DNA from 2 places in the Pseudoalteromonas sp. AOP31-A2-14 genome. Region 2 is predicted to be linked to the other one. Evidence: predicted binding sites of a transcription regulator. Region 2 holds the regulator's gene; the other holds the start of a gene.
What was found. The regulator sigma-54, encoded in region 2, starts transcription at its own class of promoters, with help from an activator protein. The targets are predictions, from matches to a motif close to GTTGGCACGNNNNTNGNNT.
Positions count from the first base shown of each region.

Region 1 (6,171 bases), 260 kb from region 2:
GGCGGGTAGTTTATTACCTGATCTGACTAATCTTGGCCTCGACTTTGCCATCGCCGCCACCTTTATTGCACTGGTTATCCCAGGCATTAAAAGTTTGGCTACTTTAGCCACAGTAATAACGGCCGGTATTGTTGCTACTGTTTTAAAAAGCCAAGGCTTTCAACTTTGGCTCGTTGCAGCGGCTTTAACAGCAATGAGTGTCGGTTACTTAATTAGTCGCATCCAAACAAAGAAGGAGCACAGCGTATGATGACCACTATTTTGCTCATGGCCTGTATTACCTTTTTTACTCGCTATTTATTTTTACACCGCGCTTTACCATTTAAAGTTGGGCCTAAAATGCAGCAGTTTTTAAGTTTTAGCGCCCCCGCTGTACTTACCGCTATTTGGGTGCCGATTGTGTTTGTCACTGATGATGGGATTAATTTAAATTGGCAAAACCCATACCTGAGCGCTGCAATTTCGGCAATTATTGTGGCCTATAAAACGCACAACATTTACTACACAACATTGGTAGCCATGGGTTTATTTTTAATATTAAACTAACTTATTTTAGTGAGTTAGATCAACGCTAAACGCTCGCTAATAAAATTTTACGGCTTTTATCTAGCGTCACTTGCTCACGTTCGCCAAGTGCTGTCATGCCGTGGCGTTCAAGCTGCGATACTATTTTATCTGCAACTTCTTCACCTAAGTTATAATCACTCAATCGAGTTGGCATATTAACGCTATGAAAAAATGCTTCTGTCGCGACTACCGCTTGCTTAATGGCTTCATTTTCATCAGTAATATCAAGGCCTAATACACGCTCGGCGTATTGCAAAATTTTATCGCGCTTGGTTTCTTGCTGCTCTAACATCATTCGCGGTAACACAATTGCTAAAGTTTGCGCATGATCAAGGCCGTACACAGCGGTCATTTCATGACCAAGCATATGTGTTGCCCAATCTTGTGGCACACCAGCACCAATTAAACCATTGAGCGCCATAGTTGCTGACCACATAACATTGGCGCGCACTTGATAGTTATCTGGCTCGCTAAATGTTTTAGGACCTTCTTCTATTAAGGTCATTAAAATACCTTCTGCGAAGCGGTCTTGCAGCTTACCGCCAACATCATAAGTTAAGTACTGCTCCATAGTATGCACAAACGCATCAACAATACCGTTGGCTACTTGGCGTTTAGGTAATGAGTAAGTAACAGCCGGATCAAGCACTGCAAATTGTGGCTGCACAAAGGGGCTGCCAAATGGCAATTTAGAGTCAGTTTCAAGGTTAGATATCACGCTCATTTTGTTTGATTCTGAACCTGTTGCTGGCAAAGTTAGTACGACACCCAATGCAATCGCAGATTTAATTTCAGCACCCTTGGCTAAAATATCCCACGGCTCACCATCAAAGTTAGCCGCAGCAGCAATGAACTTACTACCGTCAATAACCGAGCCACCGCCCACTGCTAGAATATAATCAATCTGCTTTTCTTTAACTAATGCAACGGCCTTCATACACGTTTGGTAGCTTGGGTTTGGTTCAATACCTGCAAATTCAAACCATTGATGCTCACTTAGTGCATCGCTGACTTGCTCATAGATGCCATTTTTTTTAATGCTGCCGCCACCGTAAGTAACAAGTACTTTTGAGTTTTTAGGTATTTCTTGTTTAATTTCTGCAATTTGTTGTTCGCCGAAGTGAATTTTCGTCGGGTTTGAAAAACTAAAATTTAGCATTTTTTATCCATCATTGTGTCATTAATATGCAGTATATTGTAGGTCCTTAATTTCTAAAAAGAAGTGGTTCAGCAGGTAATCTCCTTTGCATGTATGCAACAATGAATGATATAAGTAATAATTATATCTATATTGGAAATATTCCTATGTGGCAAGGACTCGATGAATTTTTACACGTGGTTGAATACGGCAGCTTTACACAAGCCGCAAAAAAGATGGATGTGTCTACCTCCCACATTAGCCGTCAAGTTCAACAATTAGAGGCGCGCCTTGGCTCAATTTTATTTCAGCGCACTACGCGTAAAATAAACCTAACGGATACAGGTCGCGAATACGCGGTAAAACTAAAAGCCATCAAACAAGAGTTGATTGATGCCAACAATCAACTGCAAGGTGAGCAAAGAAAACCTAAAGGGCTTATTCGTATTTCAGGTGCTGGTGAATTTATGGCTGCACAGGTAGCGCCTAAAATAGCCGAATTTGTTACAGACTACCCTGAAGTAGAAATTGAAATTGACTTTAACAACCGCAATGTTGATTTAGTCGAAGAGGGTTTTGATTTAGCCATTCGCTTTGGCCGCATGCAAGACTCTAATTTAATTGCTCGCCCCCTTTGTCCACGTTTTATGACCTTAGTGGCCAGCCCTACTTATTTAAAACATAACTCAACTCCCACACAGCCAATACAACTACAGCAACATAATTGCCTAATTGCCATGGGTAACCGCTGGCGCTTTAATGTAAATAACGAGGTGCAAGAAGTAAAAGTAACGGGTAACTGGCGTAGCAGCCACCCTAGAGCACTGCTAGGCGCCACTTTAGCAGGGCTTGGTATTGCTCACTTAGCAGCTGATATTGTTGATGAATATGTAGCAACTGGCCAGCTACTTACTATTTTAGAAGAATTTCAAGTAACTGATAACGCCTCATGGTTGGTTTACCCGCGTAAAGACTTAATGCCGTATCGGGTTAGGCTACTGATAGAGTATTTACTAAAAAGTTTTAGCAGTGAAATGTAAGGGATTATTAAAAGTTCGGCTTTGCATAACTCAGTACTCAAGTTAATATTGACGCAAATAACAATAATAATTATTGAGCCAACATGAATGACTTTTATCAACTTTCAACGATGACCTTGCAAGGCCAACCCTACGAATTTAGCGATCTAAAAAATAAAGTCGTATTAATAGTCAATACCGCCAGTGAGTGCGGCTTTACTAAGCAATATGAAGGGCTACAAACACTACATAAAAAATATGCTGAGCTGGGTTTAGTGGTGCTGGCTTTTCCTTGTAACCAATTTGGTAAGCAAGAGCCCGGTAATGCAGATGAAATAGCTAAAGGCTGTTTAATTAACTATGGTGTAGATTTTACGGTGATGAATAAGGTTGATGTAAACGGCGAGCATGCTCACGCAATTTTTCGCCATTTGAAGTCACAACTTCCGGGGCTATTTACTCGCAAAATAAAATGGAATTTCACCAAGTTTTTAATTGGTTCAGATGGCCAGGCAATTCAGCGTTTTGTGCCTTTTACCAAGCCACAGCAAATTGAAAGTGCGATTGTTAAGGCGCTTAAAAATAAGTCGTAAGCATTAAAACAATAGGTGGTGTGTCAGAAAGTATGCTGAAGAAATAAAGGAGGGTGACAGCCAAAGCAAGATGATATATTTGAGGTTATGAAGACACAAATAGATATCAGCTGCCCCGACTGTCACAGTCCCAGTTTAAAGAAAAACGGCATAAAAAGCTATGGCAAGCAGAACTACCAATGCAAGGACTGCAAACGTCAATTCATTGGTGACCATGCCTTAACTTATAAGGGCTGTCACTCTAAAATAGAAGACATCATACGGCTAATGACGGTGAGAGGTTGCGGTGTTAGAGACATAGCTATTATAGCCTCAGTCAGTATCGGTAAAGTATTGGGCACCATAGGCTCATCTGTTTATAAGATCGCGCCTAAGAAGCGCTACTATGAACGCTTAGAGGTTGATGAGTTCTGGACTTACGTGTATCGCAAGAAGCGTAAAGTCTGGCTCATCTACGCTTATGACCGTGCTACTAATGAGATTGTCGCTTATGTCTGGGGCAAACGTGACTTAAAAACAGCTAAGAAGCTAAGAGCACGTTTAAAGCAACTTAAAGTAAGCTATGGCTCTATCAGTATGGACAACTGGGATAGCTTTAAAACCGCCTTTAAAGGTGATCACAAACAGGTTGGCAAACAGCATACCATAGGTATAGAGGGTAATAACTGTCGCCTTAGACACCGATTAAGACGAGCGGTTAGAAAGACTTGTTGCTTCTCAAAAAAGCTTGATAATCATTTTAAAGTGTTTGATTTGGTGTTCTTTTACATCAATTATGGCTACGTCTGATGCCAGCATACTTTTTAGAACACCACCAAACAATAAAGAGGCATTAGGCCTCTTTACTTTTAGTCGTTTAAGTACTCATCAAAGTCATCATCACCTATACTTTTACGCAAGCGTTTTTGCTCCAGGTAGTCTTCCAACTTTTTTTTCACTTTTTGCTTTTTCTTGTCATGTTGATTGCGCCCGACCATTTCGTACTCGTCTTCAACAAAATCATCATCTAGCGCATCGTAACTAAATGTCTTACTCACAACCCACTCCATAAAATGCTTGAAACCAACCAAACGCTCATTGCGACAAAAGCTGGTAGATTAAATAAATTTAATGCGGCTATCCAGACTATGAAGGCGCATTAAAATAAAGCCATATTGCTACCTTAAATAGCTTCTATGTCATTAATGTGAATAAATAGCGCTAAATTTGAATTTTAGAAAGTGAGACTTTTTTATCGAAACGATAAAAAAATTTTATTACCCAGGATTTATTAGTCAAATTGACTAACTATTAGTTTATTTTTAATAAAAGGCTTTACATAAAGTTCATCGTAAAACGTTAACTCCTTGTTTATAAATACAAAATACAATTGGCATTAAGCTTGATAATAACTACATAATAACGAATTATTATTTCAAATAAGATGGAAAATAACATGAAAAAGTTACTGTTAATTAGCTCATTACTCATTACGACTTCTGTAATGGCGCATAACGATCATGATAATAATATTTCTTTTAATGGTGAGCAGTGCGACGTTGAGTTTCATAATGACGTGCGTATTAAGCCTAACGAGTTAGAGATCTTCACCAGTGATAATCACACCATGAAAATTGTTAATGACAACCAACTTTATATCGATGATCAAAGTATTACACTTAATAGTGAGCAGCGCCAAGCAATCAACGATTACTCGCAAAGCCTGCGTAGCCAATTACCCGAAGTTGCTGATATAGCCCTAGAAAGCGTAAAAATTGCAGGTGTTGCAATTAATGAAGTCGCTCAAGCATTTAATATTGAAGAGCTTGATAGTATCGACAAGTTAATGGCTGATATTGAAACTGAAGTAAACGATACTTTTTACCAGCAAGATGATTTTGTGATGGGCCAGCAAAGCTTTCAAAAATTTGGTGAAAACTTTGAATCAGATTTTGAAGAGCAAATATCAGCTGCGGTTGAATCTGCAATCAGCCAGTCCATGGGTAGTATTTTAATGGCGGTAGGCTCACAAATGATGGACTCAGGTGGCGACATGAAAAGCTTTGAACAACGCATGGAAAACATGGGCACAGCAATAGAAACCAAAGTAGAGCAGCAGGCTAAACGTTTAGAAAAACGCGCAGATACGTTATGCAGTAACTTTTCGGTTATTGCAGAGCAAGAGCAGCAACTTGTAACGCTGCTTCCTGAGTTAAAAAGCTACTCATTGTTTAGCTACAAGCAAAACACCTCTAAACAGTAAAGTTTTGATATCCCTTTTGCAGCAAATGGCTTAATTCCACTTGCTGCTTTTTTACTTTTAGCTTGCTGAGTTAATTCTGCCAAAGTATAAAAAACCACCTCTAAACGCTCTCACCCCATGGCAAGCCAAAGCTTATTCTAAAGCAACTACGGTACTTCTTTCCCACAGAAAATAACCCCTAGCGTAATACTTATACCCACAAAAAGTGCTAAATGAAAAAGTTTTACTGTACCGTACTCTGGGCCTAAATCAGCCTAAATAACGGTCATACTCACCACTGGCAATAAATTCATACAAGGTCCACGGATTAATACACGGCGCCGAACAATTCAAAGCACACTTTTAACGTCGTACTTGAGCTGCAAATTTACCCGCTATAATCCAATCAACACGATAGCTAGGATTCTAAACTCAACGGTTAAAGGCACAACGTATGAAAAGCGCAGCGTTATATAGCAATTGTACTAACCTGGATATTGGTATTAAGTAAAAAGTTACCGATGCATAATTCAGTTCACGATCATGGCTTACTGGCACTTTGCAATTTTGGCTTAAATTACTTTATTGGACGCAAATTACCAAAGCTCAGCAATGGTCTCTATCACATTTGCG
Region 1 is NZ_JBQSXI010000001.1:199,953-206,123, reverse strand. It holds gene ACT3S9_RS00920 (AzlC family ABC transporter permease) at 1-250, shown strand, start outside; gene ACT3S9_RS00915 (AzlD domain-containing protein) at 247-546, shown strand; gene ACT3S9_RS00910 (iron-containing alcohol dehydrogenase) at 572-1,726, opposite strand; gene ACT3S9_RS00905 (LysR family transcriptional regulator) at 1,816-2,745, shown strand; gene ACT3S9_RS00900 (glutathione peroxidase) at 2,829-3,317, shown strand; gene ACT3S9_RS00895 (IS1 family transposase) at 3,405-4,106, shown strand; gene ACT3S9_RS00890 (PA3496 family putative envelope integrity protein) at 4,166-4,354, opposite strand; gene ACT3S9_RS00885 (YggN family protein) at 4,753-5,559, shown strand.
Region 1: a site for sigma-54 is predicted at 4,686-4,704, ahead of ACT3S9_RS00885 (YggN family protein). Genes of this name have one in related genera too.

Region 2 (6,171 bases):
ATACAGCCCCGCATTTTAAAGAGACTTAGTACACAATCCTAGCAAATTGACCGGATTCTTTTATTTATACTTTCATGTTGGCTTTTGATACTATTTATAGTCATCTCGTTTAAAAAAATTGGCGTACAGGCATGCTGACATCATTTGTCATTTTAATTTTAGGTTTTGCGGCACTAGTTTGGAGTGCAGACCGCTTTGTTTATGGCGCTGCAGCTCTGGCAAAAAACATGGGGATACCTACTTTAATCATCGGATTAACGGTGGTTGCAATGGGCTCTTCAGCTCCCGAAATGATGGTTTCAGCATCAGCAGCGCTTGCTGGTAAAACAGACACTGCGGTAGGTAATGCGATAGGTTCAAATATCACTAATATTTTTCTAGTGTTGGGTATCACAGCACTATTACGGCCCTTATCAGTTTCTTCATCAACATTAAAACGTGAAATGCCATTAGTATTACTGATTTCAGTGGCTACTTGGTACGTATTTTCAGATAACTACTTTTCATTCACTGAAGGTATTGCGCTACTGGTTGCGTTTATCGTATTTATTGCTGGCCTTATTACTATATCAATTAAAGCCAAAAAACAAACTCAAGCTGATGACCCATTTGTCAGCGAGGCCTGCGAAGACGTGCCTAATAATGTACCAACTAAGTCAGCCGTATTTTGGTTAGCAGTGGGTATAATATTACTCCCTATTAGCTCGCACTTTTTAGTCGGCTCTGCGGTCGATATTGCAAAATATTTTGGCTTAAGCGATTTAGTTATTGGTTTAACCATCATTGCCATTGGCACCAGCTTACCCGAACTTGCTGCTAGCGTTGCTGGGGTATTAAAAAAAGAGGACGATTTAGCTCTAGGTAATATTGTCGGCTCTAATATTTTTAATATTCTAGCTGTTTTACCATTGGCAGGTATTATTAATCCGTCAATTATCGACCCATCAGCAGCCAACCGAGATGTACTGATAATGATAGGCGCAACAATTGCACTTATCGTCATGTCCTTGAGTTTTAGAGGCACACACCGCATTAATAGAGTAGAAGGCGGTTTATTACTAGTCGCATTTATTGCCTATCAAGGCTATATTTTCAGCCAAGTTGGCTAACAGCATTCACCATACGAGTAGCACAATGACGCAGCTAAATTTTATAGAGCAAGGTAAGCGAGTACTTGAAATAGAACGCCAAGCGCTTGTAGATATAAGCCAATATTTGGATGATAACTTCAATCAGGCTTGCCAGTTAATGTATCAATGTGATGGCCGCGTTATTGTAATTGGCATGGGTAAATCTGGTCATATTGGCAATAAAATTGCAGCAACACTCGCCAGTACCGGGACCCCAGCTTTTTTTGTTCATCCTGGTGAAGCCAGTCATGGCGATTTAGGCATGATCACCCCAAATGATGTTGTTATGCTCATTTCAAATTCAGGTGAAACCAGCGAAGTACTTAATATTATACCGGTACTAAAACGTATTGGCGCAAAAGTAATAAGCATGACAGGAAACCCGCAGTCAACTATGGCTACCCTCGCTAATGCACATGTGTGCATTAAAGTTACTGAGGAAGCCTGTCCATTGGGATTAGCCCCAACTGCCAGCACCACCGCCACACTTGCCATGGGCGATGCCATGGCAGTTGCACTGCTTGAAGCTCGTGGTTTTACCGCTGATGATTTTGCACTTTCACACCCTGGCGGCAGCCTAGGTAAGCGCTTACTACTGTGCTTAAACGATGTGATGCATGCCAATGAGCAAGTGCCTATTATCACTGATAAGCAAACCATTAAAGACGCATTAATTGAAATGTCGGCAAAAGGCCTTGGCATGACAGCCATTGTCGATAACCAAGGCTCATTAGCAGGGTTATTTACTGATGGTGATTTACGCCGTATTTTAGAGCAACGTATTGATATTCATGGCACCCCAATCACTGAAGTAATGACCCGTTCGTGTACAACCGCCAAAGCACAATTGCTAGCTGCTGAAGCACTAAATATAATGGAACGTCAACGCATCAATGGTTTAATTGTAGTTGATGATAACAACCGCCCTATTGGCGCGTTAAACATGCAAGATTTACTTAAAGCTGGAGTTTTATAATGCAATTTTCTGATTTATACCAGCCTCTAAGCCACGACGTAGAGCAACGCGCAAAAAAAATAAAAATGCTGATTTGTGATATTGATGGCGTATTTTCAGATGGTCGCATCTATTTAGGTAACCAAGGCGAAGAATTAAAAGCATTTAACACCAAAGATGGTTTTGGCATTAAAGCGCTTATTAATAGTGGCTTTGAGGTTGCTGTGATCACCGGGCGTCATTCACAGATAGTTCAGCAGCGCATGACTAGCCTAACCGTACAACATATTTACCAAGGCCAAGAGGATAAGTTACTAAGCTATCAAGAGCTTAAAAATAATTTAAAGCTCAATGATGACCAAATCGCTTATATCGGCGACGATGGCCCTGACTTACCTGTAATGGAACAAGTTGGCTTTGCGGTAGCGGTAAATGATGCGCACCCACTTATAAAGCACCTTGCTCATTATACAACTATGCTACCAGGTGGGTTTGGTGCAGTGCGTGAATTAACCGACTTACTGATGTTAGTTAATAATAAACCGCTAACAAGCACAGGCACAAGCTCATGAGTAGCACGCGTATAATTCTATCTATTTTATTTGTAGCGACTATGGTTTGGTTATGGTATCCGTACTTTAATCAACCTCTAGACAATCAAAATAAACAAGAAAGAATCATCGCTAAGCCTGATTATGTAGCAGTTGCCCTTAAGCAAACAGCTTATGATGAACAAGGTAAAATAAGCCATAAAGTCACAGCGACAAAAATGGAGCTTTACCGAAAGCTTGGCTTTACTTACTTTGAACAGCCTATATTTACAATATATAACGAGCAACAGACTTGGCGAATAAACGCTAAAGAAGCCACGTTATACGAAAACAACACCCTTATTTTAGACGGTGATGTTGTGGCTAAAAATTTAACTAGTAATGCTATGATTGAAAATATTAACGCCGACAACATTGAAGTAAATATCGAAGCACAAACCATGCGTTCAGCGCAGCCGGTAGAATTAATCGGTCCGAATTTAAAGATCACTGGCCGCGGCCTCGAAGCCGATTTAAAAGCCGAAGTGATAGAACTTATCAACCATACGCGAACCATATATTATGACCAATAAACTAACTAAAATACTATTACCAAGCCTATTCATCGCTTTTTCAACAATCGCAGCCACGCCGCCTGCAGATCAAGTATCAATTAGTGCCGATAAGCAGCAAGCACAACTTAAAGAAAATGTGGGGATTTTTGAAAAAAATGTCGAAGTAATTCATGGTAATCGTCATATTACAGCCGATCGCCTTGAGGTTCATAAACGCGGCGATTTAGGCGAAAATAAACAATTGTTAATCGCAACAGGCAAGCCTGCCTACTTTGAAGAAAAGCAAACCGATGGCACTGTAATGAGCGCCAGCGCCAATGAAGTACGTTACGACGTAGCAAAACGCTTTTTGACCCTAGTTGGTGATGCTAAAGTGACTCAGGCAGGACAAGAAATTAATGCTAAAAGCATCACCTACGATATGCAGCAACAGCTTATTAGCGCCGAAAAAGATGAAAACTCTGACGACCGAGTACACACCATTTTAGTGCCTATAAACAGCAAAAAAGATAACGAAAAAGGCCAACCATGAGCACTTTAAAAGCAGAATTTTTAGCAAAAAGCTATAAAGGCCGCGAAGTCGTAAAAAATGTCGGTCTTGAAGTCAGTGCAGGTAGTATTGTTGGCTTACTTGGCCCAAATGGTGCGGGTAAAACCACCACTTTTTATATGATTGTTGGTTTAGTTCCAAGTGATAAAGGGCGTATTACTATTGATGAGCAAGACATAACGCTACTACCAATGCACAGCCGCGCACGCTTAGGAATTGGCTATTTACCACAAGAATCATCAATTTTTCGTAAACTCACCGTTTACCAAAATTTAATGGCAATTTTAGAAACTCGTAAAGAACTAAAAAAGACTGAACGCGAAGAGGTACTAAATGAATTACTTGACGAACTAAGTATTCAACACATTCGTGATAGCCAAGGCATGGCATTGTCTGGTGGTGAACGCCGCCGGGTAGAAATAGCTCGCGCATTAGCAGCCAATCCTAAATTTATTCTTTTAGATGAGCCTTTTGCTGGTGTTGACCCTATTTCAGTGTTAGATATAAAGAAGATTATTGAACACCTTAAAAACCGAGGTATAGGCGTACTTATTACTGATCACAATGTACGAGAAACCCTTGATGTTTGTGAAAAAGCCTACATTGTTTCTCATGGGGAGCTAATTGCATCTGGCACTCCTGAAAACGTATTAAATAATAAAACAGTGCGCGATGTTTACCTAGGTGAACAGTTTAGACTCTAAATCGACTAGCATCTGCTAGTATTAATTATGACAACATTTTAAAAAGGATTGTTAGAGATACATGAGGCAATCATTACAGCTGCGCATGGGCCAGCAACTTACAATGACACCACAGCTGCAACAAGCGATACGCCTGCTGCAACTTAGTACATTGGATCTCCAGCAAGAAATACAAGAAGCGCTAGATAGCAACCCATTACTTGAGGTTGAAGAACAAAATTTTAGTGACGAAAATGCTGGTAAAAATGAACAAAAGCAAGATACAGATGATGTCACGGTTAGCGCTTCGCCAGACGAAACCTCAAGCGAATACGAACAAGAAAGCTCAGAAGCATTAACTAAAGAAACCGTGAGTGACGAAATGGCAATGGACGTTACGTGGGATGAGTACATGAGTGCAGCCCCTAATTCGTCATCAGGGCCAATGCCTGAAGATGAATCTATTTATCAAGGTGCATCAACAGAAACACTGCACGAATATTTAATGTGGCAACTACAGTTAACGCCATTTAGTCCCACTGATGAGGCGATCGCTTTAGCTATTGTTGAAGGCATCGATGAATCAGGTATTTTAACCGTTAGTTGTGAAGACTTATTAGAAAGCTTGAATCAAGGCGGCGAAGAAGAAATAGAACTTGATGAAATACAAGCTGTGTTAAAGAGAATTCAACTTTTTGACCCAATCGGCATCGGCGCACGCAGCTTACCTGAATGCCTATGTATTCAACTAAATCAATTTGATCCCGCAACCCCTTGGATTAGCGAGACAAAAAAGGTTCTAACTGATCATATCGATTTATTAGCCAGTCGTGATTACCGTACTTTAATGAAAAAGACTAAGCTTAAAGAAGACGAGCTTAAAGAGGTTATGACGCTCATTCACAGTCTCAATCCCAAGCCGGCTGATACCATTGTGCGTGAAGAATCTGAGTACGTTATTCCTGATGTGTCAGTGAAGAAAATAAAAGGCCGCTGGATAGTTGAGCTTAACCCCGACAGCATGCCAAAAATTCGTGTAAACAGCCAGTATGCGGCAATGTCTCGCTCTGTTAAATCAAGCAGTGACAGCCAGTTCATTCGCTCTCATCTGCAAGAAGCCAAATGGTTTATTAAAAGCTTAGAAAGCCGTAACGATACTTTATTAAAAGTAACTAACTGCATTGTGCAGCAACAACAAGGTTTTTTTGAACATGGACCCGAAGCTATGCGCCCAATGGTTTTAAATGATGTAGCTGAAATGGTGGAAATGCATGAGTCAACAATTTCGCGAGTAACTACGCAAAAATATATGCATACTCCACGCGGTATTTTTGAGTTGAAATACTTTTTTTCAAGTCATGTAAGCACCGAAAATGGGGGGGAATGCTCATCAACAGCTATTCGTGCTCTGATCAAAAAGCTAGTCAGCGCAGAAAACTCAGCGAAACCGTTGAGTGATAGCAAAATAGCAGATATATTGGCAGAGCAAGGAATAAAAGTGGCTAGACGCACCATTGCAAAATACCGCGAGTCGCTTGCTATTCCACCATCGAACCAAAGAAAAAGTTTGATTTAAGGCGTTAACACACAGAAGGAAAATGCTTATGCAATTAAATTTAACGGGTCGCCATGTAGATATTACTGATTCATTAAGAGACTATGTAAATAGTAAATTTGCGAAGCTAGAAAGGCACTTTGATCATATAAACAATGTGCATGTCATTCTTGATGTAGTAAAACTAAAGCAA
Region 2 is NZ_JBQSXI010000001.1:459,923-466,093, reverse strand. It holds gene ACT3S9_RS02150 (calcium/sodium antiporter) at 132-1,109, shown strand; gene ACT3S9_RS02145 (KpsF/GutQ family sugar-phosphate isomerase) at 1,135-2,106, shown strand; gene kdsC (3-deoxy-manno-octulosonate-8-phosphatase KdsC) at 2,106-2,657, shown strand; gene lptC (LPS export ABC transporter periplasmic protein LptC) at 2,654-3,208, shown strand; gene lptA (lipopolysaccharide transport periplasmic protein LptA) at 3,198-3,722, shown strand; gene lptB (LPS export ABC transporter ATP-binding protein) at 3,719-4,444, shown strand; gene ACT3S9_RS02120 (RNA polymerase factor sigma-54) at 4,506-5,999, shown strand; gene hpf (ribosome hibernation promoting factor) at 6,028-6,171, shown strand, end outside.